Regions from separate parts of the Streptomyces sp. AK010 genome, predicted to be linked through region 4. Evidence: riboswitches for the same ligand, from Rfam matches in the RefSeq annotation. Region 4 holds a riboswitch; each other region holds the start of a gene.

Evidence for each region. A riboswitch is a leader RNA that binds a small molecule or an ion and turns the genes downstream of it on or off. The one in region 4 is predicted to bind cyclic di-AMP.
Region 1: linked by a shared signal. The riboswitch ahead of HDC93_RS22735 (transglycosylase SLT domain-containing protein) and the one ahead of HDC93_RS05700 (transglycosylase family protein) in region 4 are both predicted to bind cyclic di-AMP.
Region 2: linked by a shared signal. The riboswitch ahead of HDC93_RS28235 (M23 family metallopeptidase) and the one ahead of HDC93_RS05700 (transglycosylase family protein) in region 4 are both predicted to bind cyclic di-AMP.
Region 3: linked by a shared signal. The riboswitch ahead of HDC93_RS06165 (M23 family metallopeptidase) and the one ahead of HDC93_RS05700 (transglycosylase family protein) in region 4 are both predicted to bind cyclic di-AMP.

Annotation. Positions count from the first base shown of each region.
Region 1 is NZ_JACHCX010000012.1:51,811-55,086, reverse strand. It holds gene HDC93_RS22740 (HAD family hydrolase) at 35-883, shown strand; gene HDC93_RS22735 (transglycosylase SLT domain-containing protein) at 847-1,626, opposite strand; cyclic di-AMP (ydaO/yuaA leader) riboswitch at 1,632-1,807, opposite strand; gene HDC93_RS22730 (polyprenyl synthetase family protein) at 2,309-3,276, shown strand, end outside.
Region 2 is NZ_JACHCX010000017.1:61,993-65,268, reverse strand. It holds gene HDC93_RS28240 (pitrilysin family protein) at 1-851, shown strand, start outside; cyclic di-AMP (ydaO/yuaA leader) riboswitch at 1,055-1,219, shown strand; gene HDC93_RS28235 (M23 family metallopeptidase) at 1,232-2,023, shown strand; gene HDC93_RS28230 (GntR family transcriptional regulator) at 2,214-2,909, shown strand.
Region 3 is NZ_JACHCX010000003.1:18,375-21,650, reverse strand. It holds gene HDC93_RS06175 (dihydrofolate reductase family protein) at 1-677, shown strand, start outside; tRNA gene HDC93_RS06170 (tRNA-Met) at 743-816, shown strand; cyclic di-AMP (ydaO/yuaA leader) riboswitch at 1,105-1,261, shown strand; gene HDC93_RS06165 (M23 family metallopeptidase) at 1,273-2,313, shown strand; gene HDC93_RS06160 (aldo/keto reductase) at 2,645-3,276, shown strand, end outside.
Region 4 is NZ_JACHCX010000002.1:517,337-520,612, reverse strand. It holds gene eno (phosphopyruvate hydratase) at 1-1,115, opposite strand, end outside; gene HDC93_RS05700 (transglycosylase family protein) at 1,402-2,091, opposite strand; cyclic di-AMP (ydaO/yuaA leader) riboswitch at 2,095-2,261, opposite strand; gene HDC93_RS05695 (transglycosylase family protein) at 2,490-3,276, opposite strand, start outside.

The sequences.
Region 1 (3,276 bases), on a different contig from region 4:
AAACGAAAGGCCGCACTGTCCGTATTCTCTGATCATGGCCGCACCCATCGCATATTCACTCATCGCCACCGACCTGGACGGGACGCTGCTGCGCGGCGACGACACCCTCTCCGACCGGTCCCTCGCCGCGCTCGCGCGGGTGGCGGAAGCCGGTGCCCAGCACCTCGTGGTGACGGGCCGGCCGGCGCCGAGAGTGCGACCGCTCCTGGACGACCTCGGGTGCACGGGGCTCGCGGTGTGCGGGCAGGGCGCTCAGGTGTACGACGCCGGCGCGGACCGGCTGCTGTGGACCATCACCCTGGACCGGGAGCTGGCCGAGACCGCCCTCGGCAAGATCGAGGCCGAGGTGGGGCAGGTGTACGCGGCGGTCGACCAGGACGGTGTCGACGGGCTCACGCTGATCGAGCCGGGGTATCTGATGCCGCACCCGACCCTGCCCGCCGTGCGGGTCGACCGGCGCGAGGAGCTGTGGGGCGAGCCCATCAGCAAGGTGTTGCTGCGCCATCCCCATCTGTCGGACGACGAGTTGGCGGCGACGGCCCGCTCGGTGGTCGGCTCGCTGGCGACGGTGACCATGTCGGGGCCCGGCACGGTCGAGCTCCAGCCGTGCGGGATCACCAAGGCCACGGGTCTGGCGCTGGCCGCCGAGCATCTGGGGCTGCGGCCGGCGGACACCATCGCCTTCGGCGACATGCCCAACGACATCCCGATGTTCGACTGGGCCGGCCACGGCGTCGCGATGGCCAACGCCCATCCCGAACTCAAGGCCGTGGCCGACGAGGTCACCCTGTCGAACGAGGACGACGGCATCGCCGTCGTCCTCGAGCGACTGCTGGGCGGTACGGCTCAGTACGGGCCGTTGACGTTGTCGATCGAGCCGTAGCGGTCGGCCGCGTAGTTGCAGGCCGCCGTGATGTTGGCGACCGGGTCGTACGGGTCGAAGGAGGTGCCGTCCACGTGGTAGGCGGCGAACGTCGGGTCGATCACCTGGAGCAGGCCCTTGGACGGGGTCCCCGCGACGGCGTTGGAGTCCCAGTTGTTGATGGCCTGGGGGTTGCCGGACGACTCGCGCATGATGTTGCGGTAGATGCCGTCGTAGGAGCCCGGGATCCCCTTCTGCGCCATGATGTCCAGCGACTCGCGGATCCACCCGTCGAGGTTGTTCGCGTAGGTCTTCGCGGACGCCTGGGTGGCCTGGGCGACGCCGCCGGCGGGCTTGGCGGCCGGCTTGGCGGGGGCGGACGACTTGGTCGCCGTCTTCTTCGCCGCGTCCGTCTTGGCGGTCTTCACCGTCAGCTTCAGACCCGGGTGGATCAGCTTCGGGTTGTCGCCGACGGCGGCGCGGTTGTCCTTGTAGAGCTGCTTCCAGCCGCCCGAGACGTCGTACTTGTCCGCGATGCGGGCGAGCGAGTCGCCCTTGGCCACGGTGTACGTGAGGGACTTGGCGGGCTGGGCCGCCCGCGGCACGGACTGCGCGGCGGCGGGTGCGCTCTGGGGCTCGGCGGCACTCGCGTGGGTGGCGCCGAGAAGCGGAAGGGTGAGTGCTGCCGCGCCGGTACCGGCGGCGATGATCCCTCGGGTCAGCGGGTTGGTTCCGGGGCGACGGTGGTTGCCTCGTGAGGTCATGGCGATGTTCCTCTCCGGCGCCTGCGAGGTGAGCTGTCGGGTTCGGGCCGGGAGGTGCCCGGCCGCGTACGGCGCTGTGTGCCGTGCGCGGCTTCACCCCGAGCCGTGCCGCTGTGCGGACCGGCGACTTACCTGGGTCCCCCGCTCCTGCCCTGCGTGAGTGAGTCGGTTCCGTGGGAAGTCCGGGCGGCGGCAGGATTAGGCGTCCGCCGGACAGGGCCGGAACGTATGCGAGAGCACATGTCGGGAACAAGCACCTCAGTCACATATCGCGCGGTTGACCTTGGTCTGGGGTGTTTGGGCCGCTTGATCCTTTGCGGGAGCCAAGGCTCAACTGGCTTTCGGGGGAAGGCGTTAGGGGCCGCTGTCGCAGGGAGGGGGAAAAGGGAAAGGGGTGATTCAACTCACTGATCACGAGTCCGTGGGGCAATTTTCGCCAAGGGGAATTAGCCGACTCATCGCGGCAAATCGTGCATAACTCGCTACCCCTGGGTAAGTCGATAAATATCTGTTCTTATGGGTTGATCGAAAACATAACGGTCGTGATCGGATACCACCCAGCCTGTAGCCATGGGTGCTGGCGGTGATCGAAACGTGACCGGATACGCTGACTCGAGTGAGGGCAGCGACCTATCGACAATCCGCGTGACCACCGGCAGACACAGCAGACAGGAGACCCCTCGTGACCGACGTCGGGCCGTTCGGGCTGAGCGTGCGGGACCAGGCTCTGGAGGCCGATGTCCAGGCCGGATTGGCGGCTGTCGAGGAAGGCTTGCTCGAGGCCACCAAGAGCGAGGTGCCCTTCATCACGGAGGCCGCCCAGCATCTGGTCCGGGCCGGCGGCAAGCGGTTCCGCCCGCTGCTCGTGATGCTCTCCGCCCAGTTCGGTGACCGCCACGCGCCCGGCATCGTGCCGTCGGCCGTCGTCGTGGAGCTGACCCACCTCGCCACGCTCTACCACGACGACGTCATGGACGAGGCCGCCGTGCGCCGGGGCGTCGCGAGCGCGAACACCCGCTGGGGCAACTCCGTCGCGGTCCTCACCGGTGACTTCCTCTTCGCCCGCGCCTCGCACATCCTGGCCGACCTCGGCCCGGAGGCCGTGCGGGTGCAGGCCGAGGCGTTCGAGCGGCTGGTGACCGGCCAGATCCTGGAGACGGCCGGACCGCAGGACGGCCGCGACCCCGTCGAGCACTACCTGGACGTGCTGGGCGGCAAGACCGGCTCGCTGGTCGCGGTGTCGTGCCGGTTCGGCGCGATGATGTCCGGCGCCGACGAGACGGTCGTGGACGTCCTGACCCAGTACGGCGAGCGGCTCGGCGTCGCCTTCCAGCTCGCGGACGACGTCCTGGACATCGCCTCCGACTCCCACGAGTCCGGCAAGACCCCCGGCACCGACCTGCGCGAGGGCATCCCCACGCTGCCGGTGCTGCGGCTGCGCGAGCGGGCGGCCCGGCTCGGGCTCGCCGAGGACATCGCCCTGTGCGAGCTGCTCGACTCCGACCTCACCGACGACGCACGGCACGCCGAGGCCCTGCGCCTGCTGCGGGCCCACCCGGCGCTGGAGCAGGCCCGGCAGGACACCGTCCGCTACACCCAGGACGCCCGTTCGGCGCTGGCACCGCTGCCGGAGTGCACCGCGAAGGCGGC
Region 2 (3,276 bases), on a different contig from region 4:
CCCGGCAGGGCAGCGAGGAGACCGTCGCCGCCATCGACTCCGCGGCTGTACGCGCCTTCTACGAGAAGCACGTCCGCCCCGCCACGGCCACCGTCGTGGTCGTCGGCGACCTCACCGGCATCGATCTGGACGCCCTGCTCGGGGACACGCTGGGCGCCTGGACGGGCTCCTCGGCCGAGCCACGTCCCGTGCCTCCGGTCACCGCCGACGACACTGGCCGGGTCGTCATCGTGGACCGCCCGGGCGCCGTCCAGACGCAGCTGCTGATCGGCCGGATCGGGCCGGACCGGCACGACCGCGTATGGCCCGCGCAGGTGCTCGGCACGTACTGCCTCGGCGGCACCCTCACCTCCCGCCTGGACCGTGTCCTGCGCGAGGAGAAGGGCTACACCTACGGCGTACGGGCGTTCGGCCAGGTCCTCAGGTCCGCCCCGGACGGCACGGGTGCCGCGATGCTCGCCATAAGCGGCTCCGTCGACACCCCCAACACCGGTCCCGCCCTCCAGGACCTCTGGACGGTGCTGCGCACCCTCGCCGCCGAGGGACTGACCGACGCCGAGCGGGACGTCGCCGTGCAGAACCTGGTGGGTGTGGCGCCGCTGAAGTACGAGACGGCGGCGGCCGTCGCGAGCACGCTGGCCGACCAGGTCGAGCAGCACCTCCCCGACGACTACCAGGCCACGCTGTACCGGCAGCTCGCCGCGACCGGCACCGTGGAGGCCACCGCGGCGGCCGTGAGCGCCTTCCCGGTGGACCGTCTGGTGACCGTCCTCGTCGGTGACGCGGCGCAGATCAAGGCGCCGGTCGAGGCCCTCGGCATCGGCGAAGTCACCGTCGTCGCCGCCGAGTAGCGGCACGCGGAACGACACGCGCTCAGGGGCCCTGGTTTGTCTTCAAAGGCACCAGGGCCCCTGTATGCCCGAATTGGGATGGGAGTTGCCTGTCTGCCCTGTGGGATGCGCTACAAAAGCCGGGTTTCGTTTGGGAATTGAAAGTGGCGCCGCTTAGCGTCATCCGGGCTGTTCGTCAGGTAGTGCGCCGCACCCGCGGCACCGGACAGTCATCGCCGAGTCCCCGTACGGCGCGAGCCAGGGGAGCCGGGGACCCATCGCAGTCCCTGGGGTGAATCGGGCGCCCGCGCGAGTCGCGAGGGAGTCCGTAGGAGACCTTCCTGCTCCGAACCCGTCAGCTAACCCGGTAGGCGAGAGGGAAGGAAAGGACCAGCCACCACATGGCGTTCACTCGCGCCACCGGGAAGCACCGTCGTCCCAGCAGGATGCAGCGCTCCACCGCCCGCGCGGCGGGCGTCGCGGCCCTCGCCACCACCGGCGTGATCGGCACCGTGGCGGCCCCCGCTGCCTTCGCCGCCGAGCCCAGCGCCGAGCAGACCGGCCTCACGCCGGTCGTCATCACCATGGGCGACACCGTGGCCCAGCAGATCGACGCCCAGGCGCTCGCGCAGCAGCACGCCGCCGACGAGGCCGCCGCCAAGCAGAAGGCCGAGGAGGCCGCCCGCAAGCGGGCCGCCGAACTCGCCGAGCGGGCCAAGGAGGCGGCCGAGAAGGCCCGCGAGGCCAAGGAGCGCGCCGCCCGCGAGGCCGAGCGCAAGCGCCTCAACTCCTTCGTGCCCCCGATCTCCGGCTCGTACGTCTCCACCAGCTACAAGGCCAGCAGCGGTCTGTGGTCCTCCGGCAGCCACACCGGCGTCGACTTCCACGCCGCCAGCGGCACCTCCGTCCACGCGGTCGGCGCGGGCACCGTCGTCGAGGCCGGCTGGGGCGGCTCCTACGGCAACCAGGTCGTGATCAAGATGAACGACGGGACGTACACCCAGTACGGTCACCTGTCCTCCATCGGCGTCTCGGTGGGCCAGCAGGTCACCCCGGGCCAGCAGATCGCCCTGTCCGGCGCGACCGGCAACGTCACCGGCCCGCACCTGCACTTCGAGGCCCGCACCAGCCCCGAGTACGGCTCGGACATCGACCCGGTCGCCTACCTCCGCTCGCACGGCGTGAGTGTCTGACCGCAACCTCTCCGCTTCCCCCGAAAGCCCCGGCTCCCCGAGCCGGGGCTTTTCGCCGTTTACGGCCCCCCGCTGTCCAAAAAATATCCATGGATTGTCGCCTGCCGTCGGAAATTCCGGCTCATTGCAATAGAGTCACGGAACGCACGCCGCTCGTCGGCGTTTCACGGGGATTAAGCGGAGGTCGGTCATGCGTATTCCCGCGCACTCGGTGTGCACGGCCATCCGGGACGACATCGTCGCGGGTGTCCACGCACGCGGCAGCCGGCTCACCGAGGAACTCCTCGCACGCCGCTACGGCGTCTCGCGGGTGCCCGTCCGGGAGGCGCTGCGCACGCTCGAGGCCGAGGGTTTCGTGGTGACCCGCCGGCACGCGGGCGCGTGCGTGGCGGAACCCACCGAGCAGGAGGCCGGCGACCTGCTGGAGATGCGCATGCTGCTGGAGCCGCTCGGTGCGGCCCGCGCCGCCCAGCGCCGCACCGAGGCGCATCTGAAGGTCCTGCGCGGCCTCGTCCGGCTGGGCCAGGAGCGGGCCCGCCGCGGGAACAGTGACGACCTGCGCTCTCTCGGCGGCTGGTTCCACGAGACGCTCGCCCAGGCCTCCGGCAGCCCCGCGCTGACCTCGATGCTCACCCAGCTCCGCCACAAGATCGCCTGGATGTACGCCGTGGAGGCGCCGGCCAGCCCGGTGGAGTCCTGGACCGAGCACGGCGCGATCGTGGACGCGGTGGCGCGCGGGGACGGCGAGCGCGCGCGGGCGGTCACGGCGCTGCACACCGAGCGCGCCAAGGGCGCGCACCGCCTGCGGTTCGGCTCCGCCCAGGAACGCGCCGACCGTGTGAGGAACTCGCAACATCCCGTAAACACAGCGAGCCCGCGGCATTAACACGGCGGCCGTATACAAAGAGCAGTCAATTCCCGGGGGCTTATTTCCGCTGCCCGGATTCTCGGAATTCCAGGCAACGTGGACCGGGAATGGCGAAGTGTCGCCCGCGCCGAACGGGGATTAGGGCGAGGACCCGTCCTTGTCGACCGGGGAATGATGATCGTCCCGCGCGCGTCACCCGGGAACGGTGAAGGGCCCGCCCGCGTCACCCGGGAACGGTGAAGGGCCCGCCCGCGTCACCCGGGAACGGCGAAGGGCCCGCCCGCGTCACCCGGGAACGGTGAAGGGCCCGCCCGCGTCACCCGGGAACGGTGAAGGGCCCGCCCGCGTCACCCGGGAACGGCGAAGGGCCCACCCGCGTCACCCG
Region 3 (3,276 bases), on a different contig from region 4:
TGGTCGAGGGCGGCGGCCTGATCCACACCCAGCTCCTCACCCAGGGCCTCGCCGACGAACTCCAGCTGGTCCTCGCCCCGCTCTTCGTGGGCGACCCCCGGGCCCCCCGTCTTTTCGGCCCCGGCGGCTACCAGGGCGGCCGGCTCCGGCTGCTGGAGTCGCGGCAGATCGAGGACGTCGTCCTGATGCGCTACGAGCCGACCGCCCCGGGCGCCGGCAGGCTCCCCATCGCCGCCGACCATCACTGGCTGGCCCTCGCCTGCGAACTGGCCGAGCGCTGCCCGCCGTCGGACACGGCGTTCAGCGTGGGCGCGGTCGTGGTCGCCGCCGACGGCACGGAACTGGCCCGTGGCCACTCCCGCGAGGCCGGCGACCCGGTCGTGCACGCCGAGGAGGCGGCCCTCGCCAAGCTCGACCCGGCCGACCCGCGTCTGCCCGGCGCGACGGTGTACAGCAGCCTGGAGCCGTGCGCCCGCCGCGCCTCGCGCCCAGCTCCCTGCGCTCGGCTGATCCTCGACGCGGGCGTACGGCGGGTCGTCACGGCCTGGCGCGAGCCGGACACCTTCGTGACCGACGCCGACGGCAGCGGTCTCCTCGCGGCCGAGGGGGTGGAGGTCGTCGTCCTCCCGGAACACGAGGAGCGGGCCAAGGCCCCGAACCGTCATCTGCCGGGCTGAGCACGGCCCGGCCGGTGGGTGTGCGCGAGTGGTCCCGCGGATGACGTACACTGGTGACACAACGACGCGGGGTGGAGCAGCTCGGTAGCTCGCTGGGCTCATAACCCAGAGGTCGCAGGTTCAAATCCTGTCCCCGCTACTGAAGGCCGAGGGCCGGAATCCGAAAGGGTTCCGGCCCTCGGTGCGTTTCCCGACACCTGATCACGTTCGGTGAGCGAATCACCCCGTTCCGCATAACAACTGACACACTGTCAAAACCCGTCAGTCACTTGCGGCGCGGCCAACTCGTCCGATTTAAGCCGGTCAGGGCAGGTAAGTCCGCGCGAAAAAGGTTAATGATCAAGTGGAATCGCTGGAATACCCCTCGCGCCTCCATTAACGTTCGATAACGCAGCGCGGTCGTCCCAGCCGTCACAGAAGGCGGCTCCGTGCGCACGCGCCGAATCCCGAAAGGGAACCGGGGAACCACCACTTGGGGTGAATCGGGCGGATACCACCGTGGAAGCACGGCAGGTATACGCGCGTAGGAGACCTTCCTGCTCCGAACCCGTCAGCTAACCCGGTAGGCGAGAAGGAAGGAAAGGAGTACGCCCACGTGGCGTCCAACCGGCCTGCCCCCGCGGCCCCGTACGCGCCGAAGCGCGAGAACGACACCTTCGGCTTCGGCGGCCAGCGCACCGACGAGGGCCCGTTCCAGGAGTGGAACCCCACCGAGGAGTCCATCCGTCCCGTCCGCGGCCGGCATCGCGTCACCAAGCAGCGCGGCGGAGGTCTCGCCCGCAGCTCCACCGTCCTGGGCGTCGGCGTCATAGCCGCCGTGGGTGCCGGCGGCATGGCCAGCGCCCAGACCGGCAAGCCCCCGGTGTCCATCTCCGTGCCGGACCTGCCCTCGGTGGGTTCCCTCATCTCGGACGACGACACCCCCGAAGGTTCCGCCACCCCGCTCAGCGGCCTCGGCACCGCCACCGCGGACACCGCGGAGGGCACCTCCGGCGCCCGCGCCGGCGCCGGTGACGCGCTGCGTGCCCGGATCATGGCCCAGGTCGAGCACCAGCAGGAACAGATCGAGACCAAGGCCGCCGAGGACGCCGCGGCCGCCGCCGAGAAGGCGGCCAAGGACGCGGTCGCCAAGGCGGAGAAGGAAGCCAAGGCCAAGGCCGCCGAGGCCAAGCGGAAGGCCGAGGAAGAGGCGAGGAAGAAGGCCGAGGCCGAGCGGCTCGCCGCCCTCGCCAAGCAGTTCACGCTGCCGACCTCCTCGTACACCCTCACCTCGACGTTCGGCCAGGCCGGCGCCTACTGGTCCTCCGGCTATCACACCGGCCTCGACTTCGCCGCCCCCACGGGCACGCCGATCAAGGCCGTGCACAGCGGCACCATCACCGAGGCGGGCTGGAACGGCTCCTACGGCTACAAGACCGTCCTCACCCTCGATGACGGCACCGAGATCTGGTACGCGCACCAGTCCTCCATCGGCGTCAGCGTCGGCCAGAAGGTCAGCACCGGCGACGTCATCGGCCGCGTGGGCGCCACCGGCAACGTCACCGGGGCGCATCTGCACCTCGAGGTCCACTCCGGTGGCTCCGCCAGTGGCATCGACCCGATGGCCTGGCTGCGGGGCAAGGGACTGACTCCGTAAGCAGCGCACGTTCGTTGAAGCATCGGCGGCCCTGACGACGACCCCCCGACGTCAGGGCCGTCGGCTTTGCGGTGCTGCGTGGCGTCGTGTGGCCTGGCGTCGCGCCGTGTGGCGTGGCGTCGCGTGGCGTGGCGTCGCGTGGCGTGGCGTGGCGTCGTGTGGCGTCGCGTCGTGTGGCGTGGCGTGGCGTCGCGTCGTGTGGCGTCGCGTCGTGTGGCGTCGCGTCGTGTGGCGTCGCGTGGCGCGGCATCGCGGGGCGGGGCGGGGTGTTTACGGGAGTTTTGCGTCCGTTGCGGAATGAGGCGTTCCTGCGCGGTCGTTGACACCGAGCATGACGTCTCTTCGCAAGCTCGGTACTTCCGACCTCGAGGTCTTCCCCCTCGCCCTCGGCGGCAACGTCTTCGGCTGGACCGCCGACCAGGACCGTTCGTTCGCCGTCCTCGACGCCTACACCGCCGCCGGCGGCAACTTCGTCGACACCGCCGACGTCTACTCGGCGTGGGTCGACGGCAACCAGGGCGGTGAGTCCGAGACCATCCTCGGCAGGTGGCTCGAGGCACGCGGCAACCGCTCCGACGTCGTCGTCGCCACGAAGGTCAGCCAGCACCCCGACTTCCGGGGCCTGTCCGCCGCCAACATCAGGGCCGCAGCCGACGCCTCCCTGCGGCGCCTGCGCACCGACTACATCGACCTGTACTACACGCACTTCGACCAGCCCGACGTGCCCGTCGAGGAGATCATCGGCGCGCTCGACGAACTCGTGAAGGCCGGCAAGGTGCGGCACATCGCCGCCTCCAACATCTCCGCCGAGCGGCTGCGGGCGTCCCTGGAGTTCTCCGACCGCGAGGGCCTCGCCCGGTACGTCGCCCTCCAGCCGCACTACAACCTGGTCTCCCGTGCCACGTACGAGGGCGAGCTGCAGGACCTCGCCGAGCGGGCCGGCCTCGCGGCCGTTCCGTACTA
Region 4 (3,276 bases):
GTGACGTCCTCGGTCTCGCCGGAGCGGTGCGACATCATGCACTTGAAGCCGTTGCGCTGGGCCAGCTCGACGGCGTCCAGCGTCTCGGTGAGCGAGCCGATCTGGTTGACCTTGACCAGGAGCGCGTTGGCCGCGCCCTCCTCGATGCCGCGGGCGAGGCGCTCGGGGTTGGTGACGAACAGGTCGTCACCGACGAGCTGGACCTTGTCACCGAGCTTGGCGGTGATGGTCTTCCAGCCCTCCCAGTCGTCCTCGAACAGCGGGTCCTCGATGGAGACGAGCGGGTACGCGTCGACGAGCTCCGCGTAGTACTCGGTCATCTCGGCCGCCGAGCGCTGCTTGCCCTCGAAGGTGTAGACGCCGTCCTTGTAGAACTCGGAGGCGGCGACGTCGAGCGCCAGGGCGATCTGCTCGCCGGGGGTGTAGCCGGCTTCCTTGACGGCCTCGAGGATGAGGTCGAGGGCCTCGCGGTTGGAGCCGAGGTTCGGGGCGAAGCCGCCCTCGTCGCCGAGGCCGGTGGCCAGGCCCTTGCTCTTCAGGACCTTCTTCAGCGTGTGGTAGACCTCGGCACCCCAGCGCAGGGCCTCGGAGAAGGACTCCGCGCCGATCGGGGCAATCATGAACTCCTGGATGTCCACGTTGGAGTCGGCGTGCGAGCCGCCGTTCAGGATGTTCATCATCGGCACCGGCAGCAGGTGCGCGTTGGGGCCGCCCAGGTAGCGGAACAGCGGCAGGTCGCTGGCCTCGGAGGCGGCGTGGGCGACGGCGAGCGAGACGCCGAGGATGGCGTTGGCGCCGAGGGAGCCCTTGTTGTCGGTGGCGTCCAGGTCGAACATCGCCTGGTCGATCAGGCGCTGCTCGGTGGCGTCATAGCCGACCAGCTCCGGGCCGATCTGCTCGATGACCGCGAGGACGGCCTTCTCCACACCCTTGCCGAGGTAGCGGTTCGAGTCGCCGTCGCGGAGCTCGATGGCCTCGAAGGCGCCCGTGGAGGCGCCGGACGGGACGGCGGCACGACCGGTGCTGCCGTCGTCGAGGCCGACCTCGACCTCGACCGTGGGGTTGCCTCGGGAGTCCAGGATTTCCCGGGCTACGACGACGTCGATGGACGGCACGAGCATCTCCTTCTTATGTGACGCGGTGACGCGGGTCGCGTGGACCCGGCGAGGTGCGGGCCCGGTGGCTCGCGACATGAGCCTAACCGGCTCGGAGCGATCGGCCACCGGGTCGCCCACCCCATGGACAGAACCGAGAGTAAATTGTTTCCGAACGGAACAAAGCCGGTCGCCGAAAAGACCCCGCCCCGGTGCGTACGGGGGATGACGCACCGGGGCGGGGAGCCTGCGGACCCTGGGCGGGTCCGGGCGGGCCGGGACCCTGGCGGGCCCGGTGGGCCGCTGCTTACTTCAGGTGCAGCTGCTGGCCCGGGTAGATGAGGTCGGCATCGGTGACGATGTCCTTGTTCAGCTTGAAGAGCTTCTCCCAGCCGCCCTTGACCTTCTTGTCCTCGGCGATCGAGCTGAGGGTGTCACCCTTGACGACCTTGTACTCGCCGTCGCCCTTCTTGACCTTCTTGCCGGTCGGGGTGGTGACGGTCTTCTTGGCCGCCGGACGCTCGTCGGAGCGGGAGGCCGGCTGCTGGGTCTCGCGGGACTCGGTGCTCTGCTGGCTCTGCTCGGAGGAGCTGCCGGAGTCGCTCGAGGAGCCGCCGGTGTAGCCGGCGCTCGACAGGCCCTTGCCGCAGACCGGCCAGGCGCCCTTGCCCTGGCTCGCCAGGACCTTCTCGGCGACCTGGATCTGCTGGTCCTTGCTGGCCTGGTCGGCGGTCGAGGCGTACTGGGTGCCGCCGTACGCGGACCAGGTGGAGGCGGAGAACTGCAGACCGCCGTAGTAGCCGTTGCCGGTGTTGATGGACCAGTTGCCGCCGGACTCGCACTGGGCGACGGCGTCCCACTCGGAGGCCGTGGCGGCGGAGGCGTTGCCGGCCGCCATCAGCGGGGCGGCGACGGCGGCACCGGCGACACCCGCGACGGCGATGGCACGGGTGGCCTTGGACGGACGGCGGTGCTTGCCCTTGCTGGAAAACAGCATGGTGGATCCCCTCACCGACGCCTGCGAGGTGAGCTGTCGGGTTCGGGCCGGTTGAGTTGCCCGGCCGCGTCCCTCCCGGGACACGGCTTCACCCCAAGCCCTTCCGGCACAACTGTCCGGTCGGGCACCTACCTTGGGTCCCCCGCTCCTGCCTACGGCGCTTGACGCGACGACTGTTCCCGTACGGCCGCTGGCAGGATTCGGCGTTGCGGCAGCCGGGGCTCGCGGTGGCGAGCGGTCATGACCGTAGACACGCGATCCACGGAATTTCAAAGACGATCAGGGCTTCTGAGATCTATCTCTCACGGGCCGCAAACAGGACATTAGCCGCGAAACATGACGCTAACTCGCGCCGTTCGAGGGCGACTTCCACCCCCGTTTCCGCACTGCCCGAACGGCTACTTCTCGCCCCCTTCGCCCTCCACCGTGAGCTTCTGACCGGGATGGATGAGGTTCGGGTCGGTACCGACGGCCTTCTCATTGCCGACGTAGAGCTCGTGCCATCCGCCGCTGACGTCAAGGGAGTCGGCGATGGACCAGAGACTGTCACCGACTCCCACGATGTAGTCGCCCTGGACGGCGTCGCCGGAGCCCTCGTCGCCGCGCGAGGCGTGACGGCCCGTGGACTCGTCCGAACGGCTGCTGTCGGACGGGAGGGATTCGTCGGCACTGGGGCCGCGGTGACGTCCGGAGCCGGTGTCGGTCAGCGCCGAGGACTCGTCACCCTCCCGCGACTTGCCGGACTCGCCGCTCTCGGGGGTGGCCGACGGGGAGCTGCCGGACCCCAGGTCCCGCGACGCGGAGTCGGTGGATTCAGGCGACTTGTCCGACTTGTTCTTTCCATCCTCCGTGTCCGACGTGTCGGACGGCGGCGGGGATGAGGAAGAGCTCGCGGAGGGCGACGACCCGAGCGAGTCGAGCAGGCCGGGCGAGTCCGTCGGAGCCGACGAGTCGGACGAACCGGACGCGCCGGAGTCCGAGTCCTTGCCCTGCTCGAGCCCGGAGAGCAGTCCGCAGGTGCGCCACGCGCCGACCCCCTGGTCGGCGAGGATTCTCTCGGCCACGGCTATCTGCTGGGAGCGGCTGGCCAGGTCGGCGCTCGCGGCGTAGTCGAGGCCGCCGTGGCTCTCCCAGTCCTCCTGGGACAACTGCAGGCCGCCGTAGTAGCCGTTGCCGCTGTTCTGG